Regions from separate parts of the Bacillus sp. YC2 genome, predicted to be linked through region 4. Evidence: riboswitches for the same ligand, from Rfam matches in the RefSeq annotation. Region 4 holds a riboswitch; each other region holds the start of a gene.
The links. A riboswitch is a leader RNA that binds a small molecule or an ion and turns the genes downstream of it on or off. The one in region 4 is predicted to bind S-adenosylmethionine.
Positions count from the first base shown of each region.

Region 1: it holds a riboswitch for S-adenosylmethionine, as region 4 does, so the genes downstream of both, KY305_RS07145 (bifunctional homocysteine S-methyltransferase/methylenetetrahydrofolate reductase) here and KY305_RS03935 (5-methyltetrahydropteroyltriglutamate--homocysteine S-methyltransferase) in region 4, are expected to answer to the same signal.
Region 2: it holds a riboswitch for S-adenosylmethionine, as region 4 does, so the genes downstream of both, KY305_RS06680 (methionine biosynthesis PLP-dependent protein) here and KY305_RS03935 (5-methyltetrahydropteroyltriglutamate--homocysteine S-methyltransferase) in region 4, are expected to answer to the same signal.
Region 3: it holds a riboswitch for S-adenosylmethionine, as region 4 does, so the genes downstream of both, metE (5-methyltetrahydropteroyltriglutamate--homocysteine S-methyltransferase) here and KY305_RS03935 (5-methyltetrahydropteroyltriglutamate--homocysteine S-methyltransferase) in region 4, are expected to answer to the same signal.

Region 1 is NZ_JAHXDO010000003.1:80,638-86,644, forward strand. Features, by position in the region: gene KY305_RS07125 (methyl-accepting chemotaxis protein) at 1-840, opposite strand, end outside; gene KY305_RS07130 (BMP family lipoprotein) at 843-1,817, opposite strand; gene KY305_RS07135 (CvfB family protein) at 1,994-2,890, opposite strand; gene KY305_RS07140 (YajQ family cyclic di-GMP-binding protein) at 2,990-3,481, shown strand; SAM riboswitch class I at 3,582-3,705, shown strand; gene KY305_RS07145 (bifunctional homocysteine S-methyltransferase/methylenetetrahydrofolate reductase) at 3,796-5,637, shown strand; gene KY305_RS07150 (GNAT family N-acetyltransferase) at 5,724-6,007, shown strand, end outside.
Region 2 is NZ_JAHXDO010000003.1:2,619-8,625, forward strand. Features, by position in the region: gene metC (cystathionine beta-lyase) at 1-1,046, opposite strand, end outside; gene KY305_RS06680 (methionine biosynthesis PLP-dependent protein) at 1,039-2,160, opposite strand; SAM riboswitch class I at 2,230-2,355, opposite strand; gene KY305_RS06685 (esterase family protein) at 2,534-3,256, shown strand; gene KY305_RS06690 (YjcG family protein) at 3,290-3,805, shown strand; gene KY305_RS06695 (GNAT family N-acetyltransferase) at 3,811-4,242, shown strand; gene KY305_RS06700 (AbrB/MazE/SpoVT family DNA-binding domain-containing protein) at 4,397-4,630, shown strand; gene KY305_RS06705 (ABC transporter ATP-binding protein) at 4,631-5,368, shown strand; gene KY305_RS06710 (ABC transporter permease) at 5,361-6,007, shown strand, end outside.
Region 3 is NZ_JAHXDO010000008.1:109,349-115,355, forward strand. Features, by position in the region: partial or broken gene KY305_RS20075 (tRNA-specific adenosine deaminase) at 1-64, opposite strand, end outside; gene KY305_RS14085 (histidine phosphatase family protein) at 179-805, shown strand; gene metE (5-methyltetrahydropteroyltriglutamate--homocysteine S-methyltransferase) at 846-3,134, opposite strand; SAM riboswitch class I at 3,216-3,370, opposite strand; gene KY305_RS14095 (S8 family peptidase) at 3,510-4,469, opposite strand; gene KY305_RS14100 (STAS domain-containing protein) at 4,689-5,522, shown strand; gene KY305_RS14105 (energy-coupling factor transporter transmembrane component T family protein) at 5,576-6,007, opposite strand, start outside.
Region 4 is NZ_JAHXDO010000001.1:773,061-779,067, forward strand. Features, by position in the region: gene galE (UDP-glucose 4-epimerase GalE) at 1-592, opposite strand, end outside; partial or broken gene KY305_RS03915 (response regulator) at 781-1,348, shown strand; gene pepT (peptidase T) at 1,396-2,628, shown strand; gene KY305_RS03925 (hypothetical protein) at 3,211-3,378, shown strand; gene KY305_RS03930 (LURP-one-related/scramblase family protein) at 3,503-3,979, shown strand; SAM riboswitch class I at 4,061-4,147, shown strand; gene KY305_RS03935 (5-methyltetrahydropteroyltriglutamate--homocysteine S-methyltransferase) at 4,226-5,362, shown strand; gene KY305_RS03940 (putative RNA methyltransferase) at 5,414-6,007, opposite strand, start outside.

The DNA of each region.
Region 1 (6,007 bases), on a different contig from region 4:
TTCTTCCGTTGATACGGACACCTGCTCGGCCATTTCCGTGAGTGTCTGGTTTTCTTTCGTCAGGCCTTCTGCAAATGTTTCCACTTCGCGGCCGACCTCTCCGATCGCCTTGATTAAGGTGCGGAGCTGTTCTGTCATGATTCCGAATGAATCATTCAGCTCTTTCAGCTCGTCTTTGCCTTTGTAATCCAGTTTTTCAACGGCCAGATTTCCGCCTGCGATCTGCCGGGCGTTTTCGGCCATCCGGCGGATCGGCCCGGCAATTTTCTTCGTCAGCCTGATGGATGACAGCACGGTGACGGTAAGGAGCACGATCGTTAACGCCGCTGCGCTGTATACGATAAATTGAATTTGATCGGCCGTTTGTTTCTGCATCTGTACATAACGGCTGCGGCTTTCGAGATTGAGCATGTAAATGTCATTCAGCAGGCCGTTAATACGGGCGGCTGTCCTTGTCGCTTCGGCCGGACTCTTTGTATTAAGGGCCGCAATCGCCTCCGTCTGCCATGTTTCATATTTTTTGGCGAGCTTGTCATAGGCGGCTTTTCCCGCCGGGTCAGTCATTGATTTTTGAAGCGCGTTCAGCCGGCTGGAGCTGTTTTTCATATAGGTGCGGACGCTCTCTTTCTGAGCATCGGCGAGCGTGTAGGAATAGCTTGTGATGCTTTCTTTCAAAGTATTGAGTTCTGCCTTTGCCGCTTGGACGCTTAACAGCGCTTCAACCTCATCTTCATTTGAAGCTTGAATCTTCATCATGTTTATAATCGTAAAACCGATGACTGCGGCAAAGCATATCATTGTCACGGCCGCATTAACGAGAAGTCTGGTCCGTAATGTCACGTTCATTCCCCTCCCTTTTCGATCAGCTTGCTTTTCATATCAGCGATTTTTTTTGTCAGCTTATCTGAATTCTTCACGATTCTGATCTGGGCTAAATCCATGCCATTTTCTTTTAATCCGTAAACGATTTGGCCGCTTTTGATTCGCTTTCCGTCTTTTAAATCTTTGGCCAGCTCATAAATCACATGGTCGACGTTTTTCACTAAAGAGGAGATAACGGCGTGTTCAGCAGTGTAATACTGGTCGCTGTCCGCACCTATCGCGTATTTCTTTTCGGCTTCAGCTTCCTTCAGCGCCCCTACACCCGTAAAACCGGCCGCCGCAAACAGAACATCGGCCTTTTGATCAATCATTCGTTTGGCGATCTGCTGCCCAAGCTTGTCATTATCAAATGATCCGCTGATTTCAGACAGGACATGGATATTTGGTTTGATTGATTTCGCTCCTTCCAAATAACCTTTTTTAAACCGTTTAATGACGTCGGCATCTGAGCCGCCGATAAAACCGATCGTGCCGTTTTTTGTTGTCATGGCCGCCAGCGCTCCGGCTAAATAGCTTCCCTCATCCTCTTTAAAGGTAACGGAGGTGACATTTTTCAATTCGGACACTGAATCAATCAGCACAAACTGCTGGTTCGGATATTTTTTGGCGACCTTCTCTAAATCTGGCTGCATGCTGTAGCCAAGCCCCACAACAAGATCATTTCCTTCTTTTACAAGCTGGGTCAGTCCTTTTTCATATGTACCGGTATCCTTTATTTCTCTGTAGTCAAATGTGATGCCGAGCTCGTCTCTTGCTTTCATTAAGCCTTGAAAACCGGAATCATTAAAGGACTGGTCGCCAAGCCCATTGTCCGTCAGCATCATGCCGATTTTTTTCGTCGTGCGCCCGGCCGTTTCGTCTGTTTGGCTGTTTGCACATCCGGCTGCTCCGAGTGCGATCAGCAGAACAGCCGCAAATATCACGAGTTTTTTCATTGAAAATCTCCTTTACGGTTTTTTCTATATATCGGTCTGCATGTCAGGATATTTTATTTCAATAAAATATTTATTTTTATCGAAAACAAACATGAGGAGAAAGATAATCAGGGATATTGTGGTTTTAGAGGAAATAAAAAACACCGGTGGTATCCACCGGTGTTTTTGCAGAAAATTTATTGTTTTTCGTACGTCCAGCCGTCCTCCTGATAAACTTTGCCGTTTTTCATCAGATGGCCGAGCGCCCGTTTAAAGGCGGCTTTGCTTAAATTGAACCGCTCGCGGATATCGTCAGGATGGCTTTTGTCTCCGTAAGGCATGGCGCCGTTTCTCGATCTTAAATATGTCAGAATCTCTTCCGCGTCAACGGAAAGAGCGTCCTGCTTTCTCGGGAGAAGCGACATATTGACTGAACCGTCTTCCTTCACCTGAATGACACGTCCCGTCACACGGCTGCCGAGTCTCGGTTCTTCCTTTCTTTCAGAAGGATGAATAAACCCGCGGATTCCTTCATCAGTAATAATGAACGAGCCGGAAGCGATCAGCCTGTACACTGTGCCTGTCAGTTCTTTATTCATCATCTCTTCGTCTGCATCCGAAAATAATTCGCTGATGATGTCCTCCGGCGCCGGTTTGGCAAACATGCGTCCTCGGTTTGTCACCTTCAGCATGCAATACAGCCTGTCGCCTTTTTGCGGCCAGACGGATTCATACGGAGGAAGATGCTCTGTCGCTACGAGCGCGTCTTTTGAGAGGCCGACGTCGACGAATACGCCCATATCCTCCACCTTATCCGTCACTTCCACCCATCCGTAGTCATAAAAGCTGATAAGCGGCTTTTTCATCGTCGCGGCGAGCCTTTCCTGTGGGTCGACGTAAATAAACACCTCCACTTCGTCTTTATCTTCAATGTCCTCTGTGATTTCGCTGTTATGTAAAAGAACCGTATCCTCGCCGTCCGTTAAAAAATACCCGAAATCGGTTTGGTGATCTATACTCAACGTGAGCTGCTGCCCTGGTCTCATGTTATCGTCCTTCCTGCCTTCGCCCATATAGGCTGTTGTTTTTCTCATTTTTTCCAACAAACACAAATTCATGCTTTATGCTGTTGGACATTTCTCCTTATTCTACTATAATCAACACATAAGTGAAATGTTATAGGAGGTTTTCATATGGCAAAAGAAAGTTCTTTTGATATTGTATCCAAAGTTGAATTTCCCGAGGTGCAAAACGCGATTCAAATGACGCTGAAGGAAATCGGCACCCGCTATGACTTTAAAGGGTCTAAAAGTGACGTGACATTAGAAAAAGAAGAACTTGTGCTGATTTCTGATGACGAATTTAAATTAAACCAGCTTAAAGACGTGCTTAGCGGCAAGCTGATTAAACGCGAGGTTCCGACGAAAAACATCGAATACGGCAAAATCGAAAATGCCTCAGGGGGCACGGTGCGCCAGCGCGCGAAGCTTGTGCAGGGCATTGATAAAGACAACGCGAAAAAAATCAATGCCGTGATCAAAAACTCCGGCTTGAAGGTAAAATCACAAATACAGGATGACCAAGTGCGCGTGACCGGAAAAAACAAAGATGATTTGCAGCAGATTATATCAGCTGTCCGCGGGGCAGACCTGCCGATTGATGTTCAATTTATTAATTTTAGATAAATTGTGTGATTCCTATTGATTATTGTCTCTATTTTCGGTAAATTTGGAGAAAGGGATTTTCGGAGTTAACATTTGGAAACCCATGACAATTAAATGAACGTTCTTATCAAGAGAAGCCGAGGGACTGGCCCGACGACGCTTCAGCAACCGGTGTAATGGTTTATTAAAACCATGACCAAGGTGCTAAATCCAGCAAGCTTACAAAACAGCTTGGAAGATAAGAAGAGAGACAAATGATCAAAAAGTCTTCTTCTTAAGAAGACTTTTTTTATTTCTCTTTTTTCCTTGCTGAATGTGAATAAGGGAGGCAAATAATGGGACTATTAGAAGATTTGCAGCATCGGATTTTAATCGGCGACGGAGCGATGGGAACTCTGCTTTATTCCTATGGCATTGACAGGTGCTTTGAGGAGCTGAATGTGTCAAAGCCTGAGGAAATCAAACGGATACATAAGGCTTACGTGGAGGCAGGCGCAGACATTATTCAAACGAACACGTACGGGGCGAATTACATTAAGCTGTCAAGATACGGACTGGAAGATGAGACGAAAAAAATTAACCAGGAGGCGGTCAAAATCGCGCGTGCCTCCTCAGACGGCGCCTATGTGCTGGGAACGATGGGCGGCATCCGCACCTTTAACAAAAACGCCTACAGCCTTGAAGAAATCAAACGCAGCTTTCGGGAGCAGCTGTATCTCTTACTGCACGAAGAGCCGGACGGCCTTCTGTTAGAAACCTATTATGATTTAGAGGAGGCGCGTGAAGTATTAAAGATCGCGAGAAAGGAAACGGAACTCCCGATCATGCTCAATGTATCGATGCACGAGCAAGGTGTGCTTCAGGACGGCACGCCGCTTGGGGAAGCGCTCAGGTCGATTGCTGACATCGGCGCTGATATAACGGGCATTAACTGCCGTCTCGGCCCGTATCACATGATTGAAGCGCTCACCGAAGTGCCGATTTTCCGCGACGCTTATTTATCCGTCTACCCGAACAGCAGTCTTCCGTCTCTTGAAGAAGGCCGGCTTGTTTATGAAACAGACAACACTTATTTCCGTGAGAGCGCCGTTGAATTCCGCAAGCAGGGCGCGCGGATTATCGGCGGCTGCTGCGGTACGACGCCAAACCATATCCGGGCAATGGCGGAAGCGGTCCGCGGGCTTCTTCCCGTCACGGAAAAAGAGGTGAAAATCAGACGGGAAGAAGAGGTAATCACTGTCCGGGATGAACGGGCCGAACCGGGATTAAATGAAATAGCCGCGAAAAAACGTTCGATTATTGTGGAGCTTGACCCGCCAAAGAAATTGAATTTTGACAAATTTCTGCAAGCGGCAGCTGAATTAAAGGAAACCGGAATTGAGGCGCTGACGCTCGCCGACAATTCACTCGCGACGCCCCGGATCAGCAATGCCGCCTGCGGGTCTTTATTAAAGGAGCGGCTTGATATTCGTTCTCTCGTCCATATCACATGCAGAGACCGGAATATCATCGGTCTTCAGTCGCATTTAATGGGGCTTGATACCCTCGGACTGACCGATATTTTAGCCATCACGGGCGACCCCTCAAAAATCGGCGACTTTCCGGGGGCCACCTCTGTTTATGATTTAACGTCTTTTGACTTGATCAGACTGATTAAACAGTTCAACGAAGGCATCTCCTTATCGGGAAAACCGCTCGGTAAAAAAACCAGTTTTTCCGTGGCAGGCGCGTTTAATCCGAATGTCCGCCATCTTGACAAGGCAGTCAAAAGGCTGGAGAAAAAGATCGAGTGCGGCGCCGATTATTTCGTTTCCCAGCCCGTCTACTCAGAGCAGCAGCTCATTGACATTCATAAGGAAACGAAGCATCTTCAAACACCGGTATATATCGGGATAATGCCGTTAACAAGCAGCCGCAACGCGGAGTTCATCCATCATGAAATCCCCGGTATTAAGCTGTCAGACGGCATCCGCGAAAAAATGGCGCTTGCCGGAGAGGATAAACAGAAGCAGAAAACCGAAGGCCTTGCCATTGCCAAGTCCCTCCTTGACACGGCGTGCGAGCTGTTTAACGGAATCTATTTAATCACCCCTTTTCTCCGTTCTGATTTGACGTCCGAGCTTGCCACTTATATTAAGCAAAAGGATGAAAAGCGGACAAATGTCTATTTAAATTGATACGGGTAAAAATGAGGCCGCCTGATGTGACAGGCGGCCTTTTCATGGTACGATTAAGAAAAAGAGACAGATAAAGGAGAATGGCCATGCTTGAAGTAAAATTCATTACCGCAGAAGATACGTACAATATCAGACATAAAATACTGCGCCCTCACCAGACCATTGAGGATTGCAAATATGATCAGGACAACGTGGCAGGCGCTTTTCATCTGGGGGCGTTTTTCGAAGGGACGCTGATCAGCATCGCCTCTTTCTATCCGCAAGAACAAAAAACATTAAAGGAAACACCCGCCTATCAGCTGCGCGGAATGGCGACTCTCCCGGAATACCGCACACAAAAAGCTGGAAGCACATTAATTGCATACGCAGA
Region 2 (6,007 bases), on a different contig from region 4:
GTTTTCGGCATGGCGGCATGCGACATTGTCGCCGGGTATGAGAGGATGGATTCGACGGCGCCCAGGCTGACGGCGAATACCGGGAGCGATACGTTCTCCACCAGCTTTTTGACGGCTTCCTTGCTTTCCAGCTCAAAGGATAGAACGGCGCCTGATCCGCTTGCTTGGCGTTTATGTGTTTCAGCCCCCGGGTGGCTGGCCAGCCCTGGATAGTAAACGTTTTTGACAGCAGGGTGCCGGTGAAAATATGCAGCCAGCCGCTCAGCGGTCCGGCTCGCTTTTTCCAATCTGACCTGCAATGTTTTCAAGCCTCTCAGCACAAGCCAGCAGTCCTGTACGCCGAGCACCGCGCCAAACGAGTTTTGCAGCTTATAAAGCTGATTGCCGAGCTCTTCATCTTTTACAGCGGCGAGGCCTGACAATACGTCGCTGTGCCCGCTTAAAAATTTCGTTGCGCTGTGAAGCACGATATCTACGCCAAGATCAAGCGGGCGTTGTAAAGCCGGGGTCATGAACGTGTTATCCAGGTATGTCAGACAGCCGTGATCTTTGGCCAGTTTGACGACTGCCTCGATATCCGTGATGCCGAGCGTCGGGTTTGAAGGAGTTTCCATATAGATGGCTTTTGTATTCGGCCTGATGCCGCGGGCGACCGCTTCCGTGTCCGTCATATCGACAAAGGTGTGCTCGATCCCGAAACGGGACAATACCTCAGTCACCATGCGGAAGGTTCCGCCGTATACATCCTCTGTGACGAGAACGTGGTCGCCTTGGGACAAAAGTAAAAATGCCGTAGAAATCGCAGCCATTCCCGAGCTGAAAGCAAAACCTCTCGTTCCGCCTTCAAGATTCGCAATTGTCTCTTCAAGGGCCGTTCTGGTCGGTGTGCCGGAGCGGCTGTAATCATATGCCCCGAATTCTTCAAATGAAGACTGATGGAATGTAGAGGCGTGCTGGATCGGCACGCTGACGGCTCCCGTGGCCCCGTCTGTTTTAAATGAATTGTGCACGAGTTGGGTTTCAAGCGTCCAATTTTGATTACTCATATGACACAGCCCCCTCTTTCACTTGGCGTAGCGCCTGCTTCAAGTCCTGCTTTAAATCCTCTGCGTGTTCAATCCCGACTGAAAAGCGCAGCAGGCGATTGCAGACGCCGTTTGCGATACGGATGTCTTCCGGAATGTCCATGTGCGTCTGCGTCGCGGGGTATGTAATAAAGCTTTCCACCCCGCCGAGACTTTCTGCGAAACAGATCGTTTTCAGCGCCTTTAAAAACGGATTGACCCATTCCTCTTTTTGCAGCCTGAAAGACAGCATTCCGCCTTTTCCGGGATATAACACGTCGGCGATTTCTTCTTCCTGTTCTAAAAATACCGCAAGCTCACGGGCGTTTTCTTCATGACAGCGCATTCTGAGACCGAGTGTTTTCATCCCTCTCATTAAAAGCCACGAATCAAACGGCGGGAGGACGGCGCCGATGGCATTTTGATGATTAAACATGATCTCGCCAAGCTCCTCATCCTTAACGACAACAAGACCAGCAAGCAAGTCATTGTGCCCCCCTAAATATTTTGTGGCGCTGTGAATGACGATGTCGGCGCCAAGTTCGATCGGGCGCTGAAGAACGGGGGTATAAAAAGTATTATCTACGATCAGCAGCAAGCCCGCCTCTTTCGTAATCTGGGCGATTTTTTCGATATCTGTCTCCTGCATGAGCGGGTTTGTCGGCGTTTCAACAAATACCGCTTTCGTGTTGTCCGTCAGTTTTGAGCGTAAACAGTCTTCATCGCTGAAATCATCATAAATGAAGCTTACACCGTACTTCCTCCACTCATTTTCAAACAAACGGTATGTGCCTCCGTATAAATCTGAAGAAACGATCAGTTCATCCCCGCTTTTGAATAAAGCCATGATGGTTTGAATGGCTGCCATTCCCGAGCTGAAGGCAAAACCTCTCGCCCCGTTTTCTAAATTGGCAATGGCGTCTTCCACGAGCTGGCGTGTCGGGTTTTTTGTGCGTACATAATCAAAGCCGGTAGACTCTCCTATACCTCTGTGGCGGAAAGCGGTGGACAGATAAATCGGCGGACTGACAGTTCCCGTTGCTTCTTCACTTCTATTTCCAATTTGGGCTAATTTTGTTTCAACATGCTGCGTCATAAGTAAGCACCATCCTTTTTTCAAAATAAAAAAGCTCCTTCTTCATAAGAAGAAGGAGCTTTTCTCTTCCTCTTATCTTCCAAGCATGTGAATCGCTTGCTGGATTTAGCACCTTGGCACTTTGCCTTCTGACGGCAAAGCAAACCGGTTGCTGAGGTTTCAAAGGGCCAGTCCCTCCACCTCTCGTGATAAGAATATTGTTTTGTATTTTCTGATTGTTCTATATTAACTCACTGTTAAATGAATTTCAACAACTTTTTATTCATTCCAAACTCTCGCAAGAAGTACATCTGAAGAAAGAAATTTCTAATAATTCATGGTACAATAGGAAAAAAACACAATCAAGACTAGAGACGCCCTGGAGGAATGCAATGTGGCACCGAAAACCGGAGTAATCCATGAGAAAAAACTTTTTTCACATGAGCTTGAAGAGGAAATGACCGTTTTGGTCTACCTGCCGCATACTTACTCCCCACTGTACAAATACCATACGATCATCGCTCAAGACGGCCATGATTACTTCAGATTGGGGAGAATCGGCCGGCAGGCGGAAGAGCTCATGTCCAAAGGGGAGATTGACCGCTGCATCATTATCGGTGTTCCCTATAAAAATGTTCAGGAGCGAAGAAACACGTACCATCCTGAAGGCTCCAAGTTTGCCTCCTATAAACGGTTTATCGCAAATGAACTTGTCCCTTTTATCGACGAAGAGTACCCAACTTATCAAGTCGGCTTCGGCCGCACAATGATCGGGGATTCTCTCGGGGCAACCGTTTCGCTTTTGACGGCGATTGATTATCCGAACATGTTTGGAAACGTCATCATGCAGTCTCCGTATGTCGACAAGCATGTAATTGATGCCGTCAGAGAGTCGGAGGATATAAAGCAGATCTCCGTTTACCACCAAATCGGAGTAAAAGAAACAGACGTCCATACAACGGACGGCAAGATTGTTGATTTTACTGCGCCGAACGAAGAGCTCAAACGGCTGCTGGAAACGAAACAGTCTGAATACCATTATGAAACCTTTGACGGGGATCATAAATGGACTTACTGGCAGCCGCTCATCACACCGGCGCTGAAAAAAATGCTGTAATCACTTTTACATTCATTCAAGGAGGGAACTTTCATGAAATACGGTATCGTTTTATTTCCATCAAAAAACTTGCAGGATCTCGCAAATTCGTACCGGAAACGCTATGACCCGAGCTACGCGCTGATTCCGCCGCATCTGACGCTGAGAGAACCGTTTGAATCCGCTGAACAGGAAATTGAGCAAGTCGTATCACAGCTGAGACAGATTGCAAAGGAGTCACATCCGCTCGTTTTAAAAATCACCAAATACAGCTCGTTTTCTCCCGTCAATAATGTCATCTACATGAAAGCGGAGCCAACGGATGAATTAAAAGCGCTGAGTGAGAAATGCTACTCAGGGGCATTAACCGGCAAGCCGGAATACAGCTTTGTTCCGCATGTGACAGTCGGCCAGAAGCTTTCGTCAGATGAACATTCTGACGTATTGGGCCAGCTGAAAATGCTGGAGCTTTCCCACGAGGAAATCATTGACCGTTTCCATCTGCTCTATCAATTGGATAACGGCTCATGGACAGTATATGAAACATTTTTATTAGGCGGAGGAGAATAACTGTTTTGGAAGCCATCATCGCTCATACTGAAAAACAAATAAACGACGCTTTTTTCATCAGAAAAGAGGTCTTTGTTAAAGAACAGCAAGTACCGGAAGAAGAAGAAATCGATCATTTAGAAGACGAATCAGAACATATCGTCATTTACGATGGAAGCCAGCCCGTCGGAGCCGGCAGGTGGCGCTTGAAAGACAGCTATGCCAAATTAGAACGCATCTGCGTAATGAAGAGCCACCGCTCTCTCGGTGTCGGCGCAATCATTATGCAGGCGCTTGAAAAAGCCGCAGCCGCGCGCGGCGCTTCTGCTTTTATCTTAAATGCACAGACCCGGGCGGTGCCGTTTTACGAAAAACAAGGATACCGTGTCACGTCCGGGGAAGAATTTCTCGACGCTGGCATTCCTCATTTGGAAATGGCAAAAGATAATAAAAAATAAAAAACACTCCTGTCTCGGATGATGAGGCAGGAGTGTTTTTGTATACCTGGGAAAATTTTTGTTTCACGCTTGAAATTTGTGTCAAAAAAAGAGTATGTTTGGTATGTTCAGTAATACAAATCATACAAAATATACAATTCTTACTGGACATGAAATGGTAGCCCCAAAAGGAAAGCATATCTTTGGAACTGTCAAAGTTGGAACGAAAGGGCAAATTGTAATTCCAAAAGAAGCAAGAGAAGTTTTTCATATTCAGCCAGGAGACTCGCTGCTCATGTTAGGTGATGACCAGCAGGGTATTGCTCTTGTAAAACAAGAACTCTTTTTCGAATTCGCTAATGATATTTTAAATGCAAAAAACATAGATGAAGAAGGCGGGGAAGAGTAAATGCCCGCCATTCAGCTGAAGAAATTAACGAAAAATTATAAAGGTGTAACGGCTGTCGATCATCTTGAATTTTCAGTTAAGAATGGAGAATTTTTTGCTTTGTTAGGTGAAAATGGTGCCGGGAAAACAACACTAATCAGTATGCTCTGCGGACTCCTTTCGCCTGATGGCGGAGATGCATTCGTGCTCGGGCATAGTATTTTGACTGATCTGGACAAAGTGAAACCTAAAATGAATTTGTCGCCTCAGGAAACTGCTATAGCCCCGAATTTAACGGTGCGTGAAAACTTGGAGTTTATTGCAGGAATTTATGGGATGTCAAAAAAAGAAGCGAAAATAAAGGCATCTGACATGCTGGAATTGTTCCATTTAAAGGAGAAGGAAAAAGCAAAGACGAAAACATTATCTGGCGGAATGCAGCGCCGGTTAAGCATTGCGATGGGAATGATTACGAATCCGCAAATCTATTTCTTAGATGAGCCGACATTAGGGCTGGATGTTCGTTCGCGCCGTGAATTATGGAAGAATCTTGAGAAGCTGAAAGGAAACATGACGATTATTTTAACAACACACTATTTGGAAGAAGCCGAAGCACTGGCAGACCGTATTTGCATTTTAGAAAAAGGGTCATTAAAAGCGCTTGGCACGGCGGAGGAGCTGAAGCAGCAAACACATACAGCAACATTTGAAGAGGCCTTTTTAGCCATTTGTGATGGGGAGGCCGGAATTTATGCTTAATTTTGCGATACGCAATCGAAAGGAAATATTTCGTGATCCCCTGTCCATTATACTGGGAATCGCATTACCCGTTATTTTATTACTTGTTTTTACAACCATTGAGAAAAACGCGCCGCTTGATACCTTTAAAGTCAATCATTTGGCACCCGGACTGATTGTCTTTAGTTTTGCTTTTCTCACGATGTTCACTGCATTACTAATTGCAAAGGATAAACAGACTGCACTTCTGACCCGTTTGTTTGCTTCCCCATTGAAAATAACCGATTATGTTGTTGGTTATGCCCTGCCGATGATACCATTAGCCATTTTACAAATCGTCATTTGTTATTTAGCGGCGATGGCTGCAGGTTTATCCGTTGAATGGTTAAATCTATTGATAAGTATCGCTGTATTATTGCCGATAGCCATCATGTCCATATTCTTTGGGTTATGCTTAGGGGCAATCTTTACAGATAAACAGATTTCAGGGATCGGGACAATATATATCACGTTAGTGCAATTTTTAGGCGGAGCCTGGATGGATTTAAATCTTCTCGGTGAATCATTTAAAAAAATCGCCAATGCTTTACCCTTTGTTCACGCAATTGAATTAGCACAGGATGTTATCATTGGCGATTATTCTGCATTTACTGAACATTT
Region 3 (6,007 bases), on a different contig from region 4:
CGCGATTGACTCCCCCGGCAGCAAGAGTGACAGCCCGTTTTACAAATTGAGAATGATGATTCATCTAAGCTTCCCACCAGTTGATCGAATGCTTTAAGGTTTAGCTGAATATGAAAATAAAAAATCAGCGGGAATTTAGAACATCTATTAAAATAGAAAACAGAGAAGGGGGAGAAGCATGCTTTATTTATATTTCGTCAGACACGGACAAACTGTATGGAATACGGAAAAAAGAATGCAGGGCTTGCAGGACTCAGAGGTGACCGAAAAAGGTCTCCGTCATGCTAGGGCGCTTGGAGAAAGAGTAAAAGATATTGATTTTCAAAGGATATATACAAGCACGAGCAAACGGACGGAGGACACGGCTAAGGCGATAGCGGGGACCCGTGATATTCCGCTTGTGAAAGACGCTCTATTTTGCGAAATGGCGCTTGGTGAATGGGAAGGAAAAAAACAAGAAGAGGTTGAAAAAGCAGACCCCGAGCGGCTGCGTGCTTATTTTCATCAGCCTGCCGCATATGAGCCTTCGGCGGGGGAAAGCTTTGCCGAACTTGAAACGAGAGCCAAGGAGGCGCTTCACATGTTAACGCGGCGCCATGCATCCGGGCATATCCTTGTCGTCTCTCATTCTGTCTTTATCTTAATGGTTTTGAACATCGTGAAACAGCGGGAGCTTTCCGAACTTTGGAACTCTTCCTATATTCATGATACATCTCTGACTGTACTGGCAGTTGACGAAAACGGGAACATCACCATTGAAAAAGAAGGGGACGGCTCACACCGTGATATGATCGATTCATTATAATAGAAAAAACCATCCGCCTGAAAACGGATGGTTTTTTTCGTCATACAAGCTGAGCTTGCTTCTTTCTGGCCTGCTTCGCCGCATCCACCATATTTTTTAAAGCTGCAACGGTTTCTTCCTGCTGTCTTGTTTTAAGCCCGCAGTCCGGGTTCACCCAGAAACGGTCAGTCGGACACACTGCAAGCGCGTCATCGATAATTTGATAGATTTCTTCAGTAGCCGGAACACGCGGGCTGTGAATATCATATACGCCGAGCCCGAGGCCTTTTACGTAAGGGTGTTCTTTTAAGTATTCTAAAAATCCTCCATGGCTTCTGCTGTGTTCGATCGTAATTACATCTGCGTCAAGGTCATTAATCGTATCAACGATATCTTCAAAGTTGCTGTAACACATATGTGTATGGATTTGCGTTTCATTTTTCACAGAAGACGTCGTTAATCTGAATGCTTCTGCAGCCCATGTTAAATATTCATCCCAATCCTGCGTTTTTAACGGAAGCCCTTCCCGAAGCGCAGGTTCATCCACTTGGATAATCTGAATGCCGGCATCCTCAAGCGCTTTTACTTCTTTTCTGAGGGCGAGGCCGATTTGGAAGGCGATTTCTTTTCTGGAAATATCCACACGCGGGAATGACCAGTTTAAAATGGTAACAGGGCCCGTCAGCATGCCTTTCAGATGTTTTTCTGTCAGCGATTGGGCGTAAACCGTATCCTTTACAGTCATCGGTTCGATAAATTCGACATCTCCGAAAATGACCGGCGGACGGACGCAGCGTGAACCGTAAGATTGCACCCAAGCATATTTTGTAAAGGCGAAACCGGCGAGTTTTTCACCGAAATATTCAACCATGTCCGTCCGTTCGAATTCTCCGTGAACGAGTACGTCGAGGCCGATTTCTTCCTGGATGTCAATCCAGCGTTTTGTTTCTGCATTAATAAATGCTTGGTACTGTTCATCAGTCCACTCTTTTTTCCGCCATTTTTGACGTGCGCTGCGCACTTCAGCAGACTGCGGGAAGCTCCCGATCGTCGTCGTCGGCAGAAGGGGAAGGCCGAGCGATTCATTCTGAAGTGCGAGACGCTCTTCAAACGGCACAGGACGGGAAAAATCTCGTTCTGTCAATTGATTAAGCTCATCTTTTTGATCGGAGTTTGCTCCTGTAGCGAAAGTTTTCAAAGCATCCAGAGCGGCTTTGGATTGCTCAATCTGTTCGCTGATCGCGGCTTTTCCGGACAGAAGCCCTTTCTTCAAGACATCAAGTTCAGCTAATTTTTCTTTTGCGTATGACAGTCCGTTCAGCAAATCCTTTTCCAGGTGCTCGTCAGGATGTTTCGCTACCGGGACGTGCAGCAGACTGCTGGAAGGCTGAATCCACAACTCTTCAATATCTGCGTGCTCGAGAATGTCTAAAACCGCATCAAGGCGTTCCTCAGCATCGATCTTCCAAATGTTGCGTCCGTCGATCACACCTGCTGCCAGCACTTTATCTTTCGGGAAGCCGTGCGATTTCAGCTGTTCAAGGTTTCTGCCTTTATCATGCACGAAATCAAGCCCGATGCCTTGTACCGGATAAGAAATCAGTTCTTCGTAAGCATCAACGGAATCAAAATACGTTTGTAAAAGAACATTCAAGCCTGACAGCTCTTTTGTGATTTCTTCATAGAGTTCTTTTGCGGCGCGGACATCCTCAGAAGAAGCTGTCACGAGCGCAGGCTCATCAATTTGAACCCATTTGACGCCTTCTGCTTCAAGCTCTTTCAAAAGCTGGACGTAAAGAGGGACGAGGCGTTTTTGAATGGCTTTCGCTTCTGATTGTTCATAGCCTTTGGCAAGCGTGACAAATGTGAACGGGCCGACGATAACAGGTTTTGTTTCCGCTCCGAATTCTTCTTTGATCCGGCGGTAATCGTCAAGCTGCTTGTTTCTTGTTAAGCGGAATTCCAGGCTTTCGTCATATTCAGGAACGATGTAATGGTAGTTGGTATTAAACCATTTTGTCATTTCACTAGAAACGGCATCTTTTGCGCCGCGGGCAATGGCGAAATATGTATCAACGGGATCGGTAATGCTGCGGAACCTTTTCGGAATCCAGTTAAAGCTGACGGCTGTATCAAGTACGTGGTCATAATGGGTGAAATCAGACACCGGCACAATATCGATATGCTGATCAAGCTGTGTTTTGACCGCGGATAAAAATAATCCGTCAAGTTCCTTAAGGAATGTTTCTTTGTCGGTATTTCCTTTCCAATACGCCTCAAGCGCTTTTTTCCATTCTCTGTTCAAGCCGATTCTCGGAAAGCCCAGATTCGAAGTTTTAATTGTTGTCATTATGTCTCCTCCTTTAGTGAGATGTAACAAAAAAGCCTCTTTCTCATGAGAGAAAGAGGCTTTAACATCAAAAGTCAGCCTCTCTTATCTCTCAGATCACGTCTGATGGAATTAGCACCGTGCCTTAAGAGACAATCGTCTCGGCGCAAAAATCACGCGCCCCATTTCACAATGGTATTACGGTCGGTTGCTGTTGGGGTCAAAAGGCCAATCCCTCGCCCAACTCTCGATAAGAGAAATTATTTTAATTTTTTTGAAAAGTTACATCATTTGTTGGTTATCTTAACAGCTTATGAAGATCGCTGTCAATAGAAAATCTCATATTTTAAAAACTGAATATCTGACAAATGAAGATAACATTATATGAAAAAAATATTATAGAGACAGCAGCTGTGACTGTTCGGCTTTTTCCATCAGCACGTCAGGCGCGTCTAAATAAATAAATCCGTTCCCCGCTAATGTTTTGGCAATATTAAGCGGAAGCGTCCGGCGTACAAGCTGGGCATAAACTTCAGCCTCAGACAGCGTTCGCTGAAAAGCATCTTGTTCAAGCCCTTTAATCAAGGCGAGCGCTCCGCTCACATGCGGGGCTGCCATTGAAGTGCCCGTCAGCTTTCCGTATTTATGATTAGGGAGGGTGGAGAGAATATTTTCTCCTGGAGCGACAAGGTCAATTTCTTTATTTGCGTTTGAAAATTCAGACGATTCTCGAGCTACGGAAACCGATCCGACTGCAATGACTTCGTTGTAAGCAGCGGGATAAGAAAGCTCTTCTGTCCGCTCGTCTCCGTCACCTTCATTTCCTGCTGCGCAGACGACCAGTACGCCGTTTTTCACGGCATTTGTGACGGCTTCTTTCAGCTCCGGCACATCGCTCGGTCCGCCGAGTGACATGGAAATAATATCAGCCTTTTGTTCAACCGCATAATTAATGCCGTTAATAATCCATTCATATTTTCCGCTGCCGTTTTGACCGCCGAGCACCTTGACGATTAACAGGCTTGCCTCTGGCGCAACCCCGGAAATTCCGCCGTTTGCATCATTAGCAGCAATCGTTCCGGAAACATGGGTGCCGTGTCCGTTATAATCGGAAATCGCATCCTCTTTGCCTCCGTCATCATCTGTAAAATTTTTACCGCCGATAATCCGATCTTTTAAATCGGGGTGGTTCGTGTCGCAGCCTGTATCAAGAACCGCGATTTTAATATCTTTGCCTTTAAACCCTTTTGCCCACAATTCTGGCGCCTTAATCACTTTAATACCCTCAGGAAGCTCGTTCACATCCATCATCTGCTCATTCGTGACATACGGGATCAAGCGCATTTCACCATTCATAAAAAAGCCCTCCTTTTTTATGTTTGCAAGTGGATACAAGGGTGTTGCTACTATTTTATGGCAGGGACCGCTGCTTGGAAAGAGTCATTTGAAGCATTTTGACAAATCAGGCGCAAACCATTGCACTAATTATTTTCAAATAAATGGATAGATTAACAGCTTTCACTGTGAATCGGCACCCGCTGACGCTATAATTGGAAATGGGAAAGGAGAAGAGGTATGAAACTAAATGAAGCATTATACGAATATTTTTCAGGACAGGTTGATCAAATTGCAAAAGATTGGATCGACACAATGGAAGAAACAGACCCCAATTCGATCTATTCCTTGACGAATCCGGTTATGACAGAAGAACTGCTTGAGCAGGATAAAGAATTTTACCGGCATATTAATAACATGTATATCAAACCGGAAAAGGAATTTTTGGAAGAGTTCGAACGGTGGGTGATCGAGCTTGCGAAGGACCAGAAGCATTTAGACACACCCGTTCAATATGTGGTCCGTGAATTTATGAGAAACCGGACGCTGTACAAAAGCTATTACGATGCGTTTGCCGATTCTCACGAGTCTTTGTTTGCACGGGGAGAAAGGAAGAAATGGGAGGATTTAATCGTTCAAGTATTTGATTTTACCATTTATACGTTTGTTGATCATGCCGAGCATAATTCGAAAATGCAGCTGAACGCGCAGCGGGAAATGATATTAGAATTAAGCTCGCCGGTCATCACACTCAGCAAACGCACGGCCCTTTTGCCCCTTGTCGGCGATATCGACACTGAGCGGGCTAAATTTATTCTTGAAAACACGTTGAGCACCTGTGCAGACAGGCGTGTCGAGCATTTGTTAATCGACTTGTCGGGCGTGGTGGTCGTGGATACGATGGTGGCGCACCAAATCTTTAAATTGATTGAGGCGCTTAATTTGATCGGAGTCAAATCGACCTTATCCGGAATCAGGCCGGAAATCGCCCAAACGGCCGTTCAGCTCGGTATTAATTTCTCAAATATCACGATTAAGTCAAACTTGGCTCAAGCGCTTAATTATAATCAGTGACAGAAGCGTACATAACAAAAACAGGCTGCCGAATCGTCTCCGGCAGCCTGTTTTTATAAAAAGAATAAAGAGACAGTATAACTTGCGCCAAATAATAAAAGGACGAGCAGGAAAAAGAACCAGTCGCCGCCCCGCACAGTCACGGTCCTGTAAAACGTACGGTTTCGGCTGCCTGTAAAACCTTTTGATTCCATTGCGATGGCTGTGCGTTCTGCTTTCCGGATCGCACCTGCCAAAAGCGGAATGGTATAGCGTGTAAAAGCGGACAGCTTTCCTTTCAGGCCGGATTCAGTCACAGCGCCTCTGATTCTGTGCGCCTGCCTGATGATCCGGATCTCGTCTTTCAGAAGAGGAAGAAACCGAAATCCGGCGATAATGCCGTACGCAAGCTTCGGCGGCAGCTTGCACTGCTGAATGAGACTCAGCATAAACAGAATCGGATCGGTTGTGAAAATAAACATCATCGACAAAGCAGAAAAACATAA
Region 4 (6,007 bases):
TATTCGGGATGCCATTCGGGTCTTCGCCGATCCGGCCGCTCGGATGCGCGCCAAACGGATTAAAGTAACGCAGCAGCGCAATGCTCCATTCAGGGTCTGCCGTATGCAGATCGCGCAAAATCTGTTCAAGCATCAGCTTCGTTTGCCCGTAAGGATTTGTTGCGCTTAATGGGAAGTCTTCGGTAATCGGCGTGGTTTCCGGGACGCCGTACACCGTCGCCGATGAGCTGAAGACGATTTTTTTCACACCGTACGTTTGCATGGCTTCACATAAAATAAACGTTCCCGTCAGATTGTTATGGTAGTACTTGAGCGGAACCGCAACAGATTCACCGACCGCTTTTAATCCCGCAAAGTGAATGACGGCCTCAATGTCATGCTCAGCAAACACCCGATGTACCGCTTCCCGGTCAAGGAGGTCCGCTTCATAAAACGCCAGCCCTTTTCCGGTAATGTCTTTCACCCGCTCTACAGCTTCCGCTGAGCTGTTTGACAGATTATCCAATACCACGATATCATAGCCGCTATTTAACAGCTCAACACATGTATGGCTTCCGATATAACCCGCTCCGCCTGTCACTAAAATTGCCATGATTAAAGCCTCCCTATTTGAATGAATTGACCATATTATATAGGTTTTTTCTGCCTTCATCATCCATTTTCAAGAAGTTTAATAGTTTATTCATGGTTCCTTCATATTTTGTTTTCATCTGTGTAAAAAAATCAACCTGCCGATGGACGAATTGATTTCTTAAGGAATTGATCTTATGAGTATGAGCAATTATTTCATTTTGCCTGACTGACGACCAGCCGCTCGTCCGGGAAGGCTTCCGGTACATCATCAGGCACGCAAAAAGATATAATCGTCGCCGATGAGGCCGGTGACGGACGGGAAGCGGCGGCATCGCAATGCAAACGAAACCCGATGTCACCTTACTGGACGTCCAGATGCCGATTTTCTCAGGCATAGAAGCAACTAAAGAAATTATGACCGCCCTTCTCGATCCGAAAATCATCATTCTAACCACTTTCGATACTGAAGGATACACATCCTGAGGAATTAATTGACGCCGTTCGTGCTGCTGCAAAAGGAGAAGCCATTTTCCGGACAGCCACTGCCGCTAAACTCATTACACAAGCCTTTCAGAACAAACAAAGGCAGCCCCTTGCGCCGCACATTTACAAAACAGCAAATGACGTACGGTCTGAAAAATGAAGAAATTGCGGAACGCTTTTTGTCAGTGAAAGCACCGTAAAAACCCACGTCCACCGCATCACCCAAAAGTGCCGGGCGCAAGATTGGACTCAGGCGGTTGTGTTTGCGAGACGAAACGGGATTGTGAAATAGAAATTCTTTCCCCGGACATGGTAAGATAAGACAAAGGAGATGACGGTATGAAGAATGAGATCATTGAACGCTTTACGTCTTATGTAAAAGTCGATACACAATCTGATGAAAGCAATGAAAGCTGTCCTTCAACCCCCGGCCAGCTGACATTGGCGAACATGCTCGTGAACGAATTAAAGTCAATCGGCATGGAAGAGGTCACAATTGACGAGAACGGTTATGTGATGGCAACTCTGCCGGCAAACACAGACAAAGACGTGCCGACAATCGGTTTTCTTGCCCATGTAGACACCGCGACCGACTTTACCGGAAAGAATGTGAATCCTCAAATTATTGAAAGCTATGATGGACGTGACATTGTCTTGAATGAGAAGCTCAATGTCATTCTCTCACCGGAACAATTTCCGGAGCTTTCCGGCTATAAAGGCCAGACATTGATTACAACGGACGGTACGACGCTGCTCGGCGCCGATAATAAAGCAGGCATTGCGGAAATCATGACGGCAATGGCCTATTTGATCAAACATCCCGACATCAAACACGGAAACATCAGAGTCGCTTTTACGCCTGATGAAGAAATCGGCAGAGGCCCTCATAAATTTGATGTGGCCCGCTTTAACGCCGCTTTTGCCTACACGATAGACGGAGGCCCTCTCGGCGAACTTCAATATGAGAGCTTTAACGCTGCCGCCGCTAAACTTACGTGTTACGGAAAAAGCGTTCACCCCGGAACGGCAAAAAACAAAATGGTCAACGCTTCCAAAATCGCGATGGAATTCCATCACTCGCTGCCGAAAGAGGAAGCACCGGAATATACAGAAGGATACGAAGGGTTCTATCATTTAATATCAATGAACGGAGACGTATCTGAAGCCAAATTGTCATATATCATCAGAGATTTTGACAGAGACCGTTTTATAGCAAGAAAAGAAAACATGCAGGCGATTGCGGATTCACTCGCGGCCAAATACGGAGAAAACAGTGTCAGCCTTGAGCTGCATGATCAATACTACAATATGAGAGAAAAAATTGAGCCTGTCAGAGAAATTGTTGACGTGGCGTACGAAGCCATGAAAAACCTGGACATCGAACCGATTATCGAACCGATCCGCGGCGGAACTGACGGCTCACAGCTCTCATATATGGGTCTGCCGACTCCGAATATCTTCACGGGCGGCCAAAATTTCCACGGAAAATATGAATACATTTCTGTCGACCATATGGAAAAAGCCGTAAACGTCATCATCGAAATCGCAAAGCTGTTTGAAAAACGAGCCTAATCTAAAAACCAAAGCGCCTGTGCTTTGGTTTTTTCATCACCAAAATGAAACTTTTCCCCTTTTATTTCCGTAAATAAGGTATCAAACGGAAAGAAGGAGTGAAGAATATGGCCAGAGGCACCGTGGCGAAAGCCTTGAAAAAAAGCTTGATCACCTCGCGCAAACTTGAAACAAAATCAAACCCTTTCAAGAAGCTTCGAAAAATGTTTAAACGATTTTTTTAAGGTGTCGCATTTCTTTTTTGATATTTCACCTAAAAAATAAAGAAAGCGCTATCATATAAGTGCAGTTATTTTGCATATCAAATGAACTTTTAGGGTACTGAATAAACACAGGCAAGCGGAAATGACGTAATTAGTTAATTTGACACATGCAAAAAATAGCAATAAAGTTATATAAACTATGTTGATTTAACAGCCGATAGAACCTATAGAACCACAAGCCAGAGAAAACATCACATCTTATGGTCTTTTTTACGGAAATTGTCGCTGTTTTCCAAAAAAGTTTCAATTTTTTGAATACTTTTCGTTTGTTTTTCCGTACAATGAATAATACCAAAACTTTTTTTGGGAGGTATGTAAAATGATGTTACTTATATTCGCTGCTTTAACAGGTTATTTGGTTTTTTCTTTCAGTAAGGACAACCGCCGTAAAGCGCCAAAGACAAGCCCGCTGGTGACAGCTGCCGACACGACCAACATCATTGATTTAAACGCGATCCGTCAAAAACGCCGGATGCCGCTTTCATAATACGACAGCTGCCGCAGATAATCGGCAGCCTTTTTTTATTTCACTTCCAAAAATGACTATTATCCCGATAGAAATGAAACCTTTTGCCTCCTTTTTTCGTAGAAAATAAAAAAAGGAGTTTTTTATGTATCATTTTTATATTAAAGAGCGGATGTTTTCATTTAAGGATCATTTTCAAGTATTTAATGATGACGGAAAAGAGGTCTACAGGGTGGAGGGAAGCTTTTTTTCGTTTGGTGACGAACTGAAGCTGACGGATTTGGACGGCCGCACACTCGCCAGCATCGATCAGAAACTGATGTCTTTTGTTCCGCGTTATGAGATTTCTGTCAGCGGCAAGCCCGTATGTGAAGTGAGAAAGAAATTAACGTTTTTCAAACCGAAATTTGAAATTTCTCATCTCGGCTGGGAGATCACCGGTGATTTATGGGGGCAGGATTTCCAAATCACAGACGGCATGGCGGACCGCATGACCGTCAATAAAAAATGGCTGAGCTGGGGCGATTCTTACCATTTGCAGATTAAGAATGAAGAAGACATTCTCCTTTGTCTTGCGATTGCGATCGTTATTGATATGGTTCTATTTGAGGATGAAAATTAAAAATACTTATCGAAATATATTGACAATATAAAAAAACATACTAAGATTAATAGTAATACAGTTTATTCTGAATATGATGTTTCCTTATCAAGAGAGGTGGAGGGACTGGCCCTATGATACCCGGCAACCGCTGTTCAGCAGAATGGTGCTAAATCCTGAAGATAAGGTTGAGATTGCGGACGCAAGCTCTTCCCTATCCAAGGGAAGAGCTTTTTTTATATTCAAACAGGAAAGAAGGAATCGTGAATGTCACAGCAAAACACAAAACAGCCATTGAACACTCTTCTAAGAAAAAAACCGCCGTTTCGGGCAGATCAGGTCGGAAGCCTTTTGCGTCCGGCGGCTGTGAAAAAAGCGCGCTTGCAAAAAGCGGCGGGTGAGATCTCGGCCGAACAGCTCCGCCAGATTGAAAATGACGAAATCATCCGCATTGTGGAAAAGCAAAAGGAAACCGGCCTCAAAGTGGTGACTGACGGCGAATTCCGCCGGGCATGGTGGCATTTCGACTTTTTGGAAAATTTAGACGGAGTTGAAGCATTTACGCCGGAAAGCGGTATTCAGTTCCATAATGTACAGACAAAAGCGCGCGGCATTAAAGTGACCGGAGATATTGATTTTTCTGCTCATCCGATGCTTGACGACTATAAATTTCTTCACAGCATTGCCGGCGATGCCGTACCGAAAATGACCATTCCAAGCCCGAATATGCTGTTTTTCCGAGGCAAATTAGAAAAAGCGGCATATCAGAATGATTACAAACAATTTCAGCACGATGTGTCAAAGGCTTATAAAAAAGCCATTCAAGCTTTTTATGACGCCGGATGCCGCTACCTTCAGCTTGATGACACAGCATGGGCCGTTTTCTTATCAGAAGCGGGACTGCGTCAAATTGAAGCTTTCGGTACGACGCCGGATGAGCTGCGCCAGCTGTTTGCTGCATCCATTAATGATGCCATCGCAGACCGCCCTGACGACTTGACCGTTACGATGCATATTTGCCGCGGCAACTTCCAATCGACTTGGACAGCGGAAGGCGGCTACGACGCGGCGGCAGAAACGATTTTTGACGGGTTAGATCTGGACGGGCTGTTCTTGGAGTATGATGACTCGCGTTCAGGCGGCTTTGAACCGCTCCGTTATGTCAAACGCCCTGATCTTCAGCTTGTGCTCGGTCTGGTCACATCTAAGTTCGGCGAACTGGAAAGCAAGGACAGCATTAAACGCCGAATTGAAGAAGCTTCAAAATACGCCAGCCTGGACCAGCTCTGCCTCAGCCCGCAATGCGGATTCGCTTCCACTGAGGAAGGAAACCTGATCACAGAAGAACAGCAATGGGCAAAACTGCGCCATGTCGTCGAAATTGCCGGCGAGGTTTGGAAATAAGCAAATAATAAAGAAGACACGCTTGATGTCCCGAGCGTGTCTTCTTTCATTTTATAGAGGATCAATGCCAATCAGCATATCGACATCTACTGTAATCTCAGCAGTTTCCCTTGAGATAAAACGTTGAATTTTCTCTTCTGAATGTTTCCACGTTAAAGGCGTCATCTGAACCAGCAGGGTAAGGTCTGATTGAGATAAGGTCTTCGTATAACGCAGCCTCCTTCGCTCTGAGGTTCGGAAGACTGCTTGGAAACGGCTGACCGAAGAATCGTTGGTATACTTCCGTTTTTCGCTTCCGCCGAAAAAGAACTCTCTCACTTCTTTTAAGTAATCACGCCGCGGAACAACCTTGATCACTGCCCCGCCGTGTTTCAGAAGCCTGCTGTATTCCTTATAATTAGAAGGTGATAAAATCGACATAATCACGTCAAAACTGCTGTCGCCAAACGGCGTATCTGCCACATCAGCCACTGCAAAAACCGTATCCTCCCCGAACGCTTTGGAAGCGGACAGCACTCCTTCTTTTGAGATATCAATGCCTATACCCCTCACGGAATTCTCGGCTCGGAGCGCTCTGCATACAGCGGATACATGTGACCCCTCTCCGCATCCGGCATCCAGAACAGTCATCGGTTTTTGCGGAGA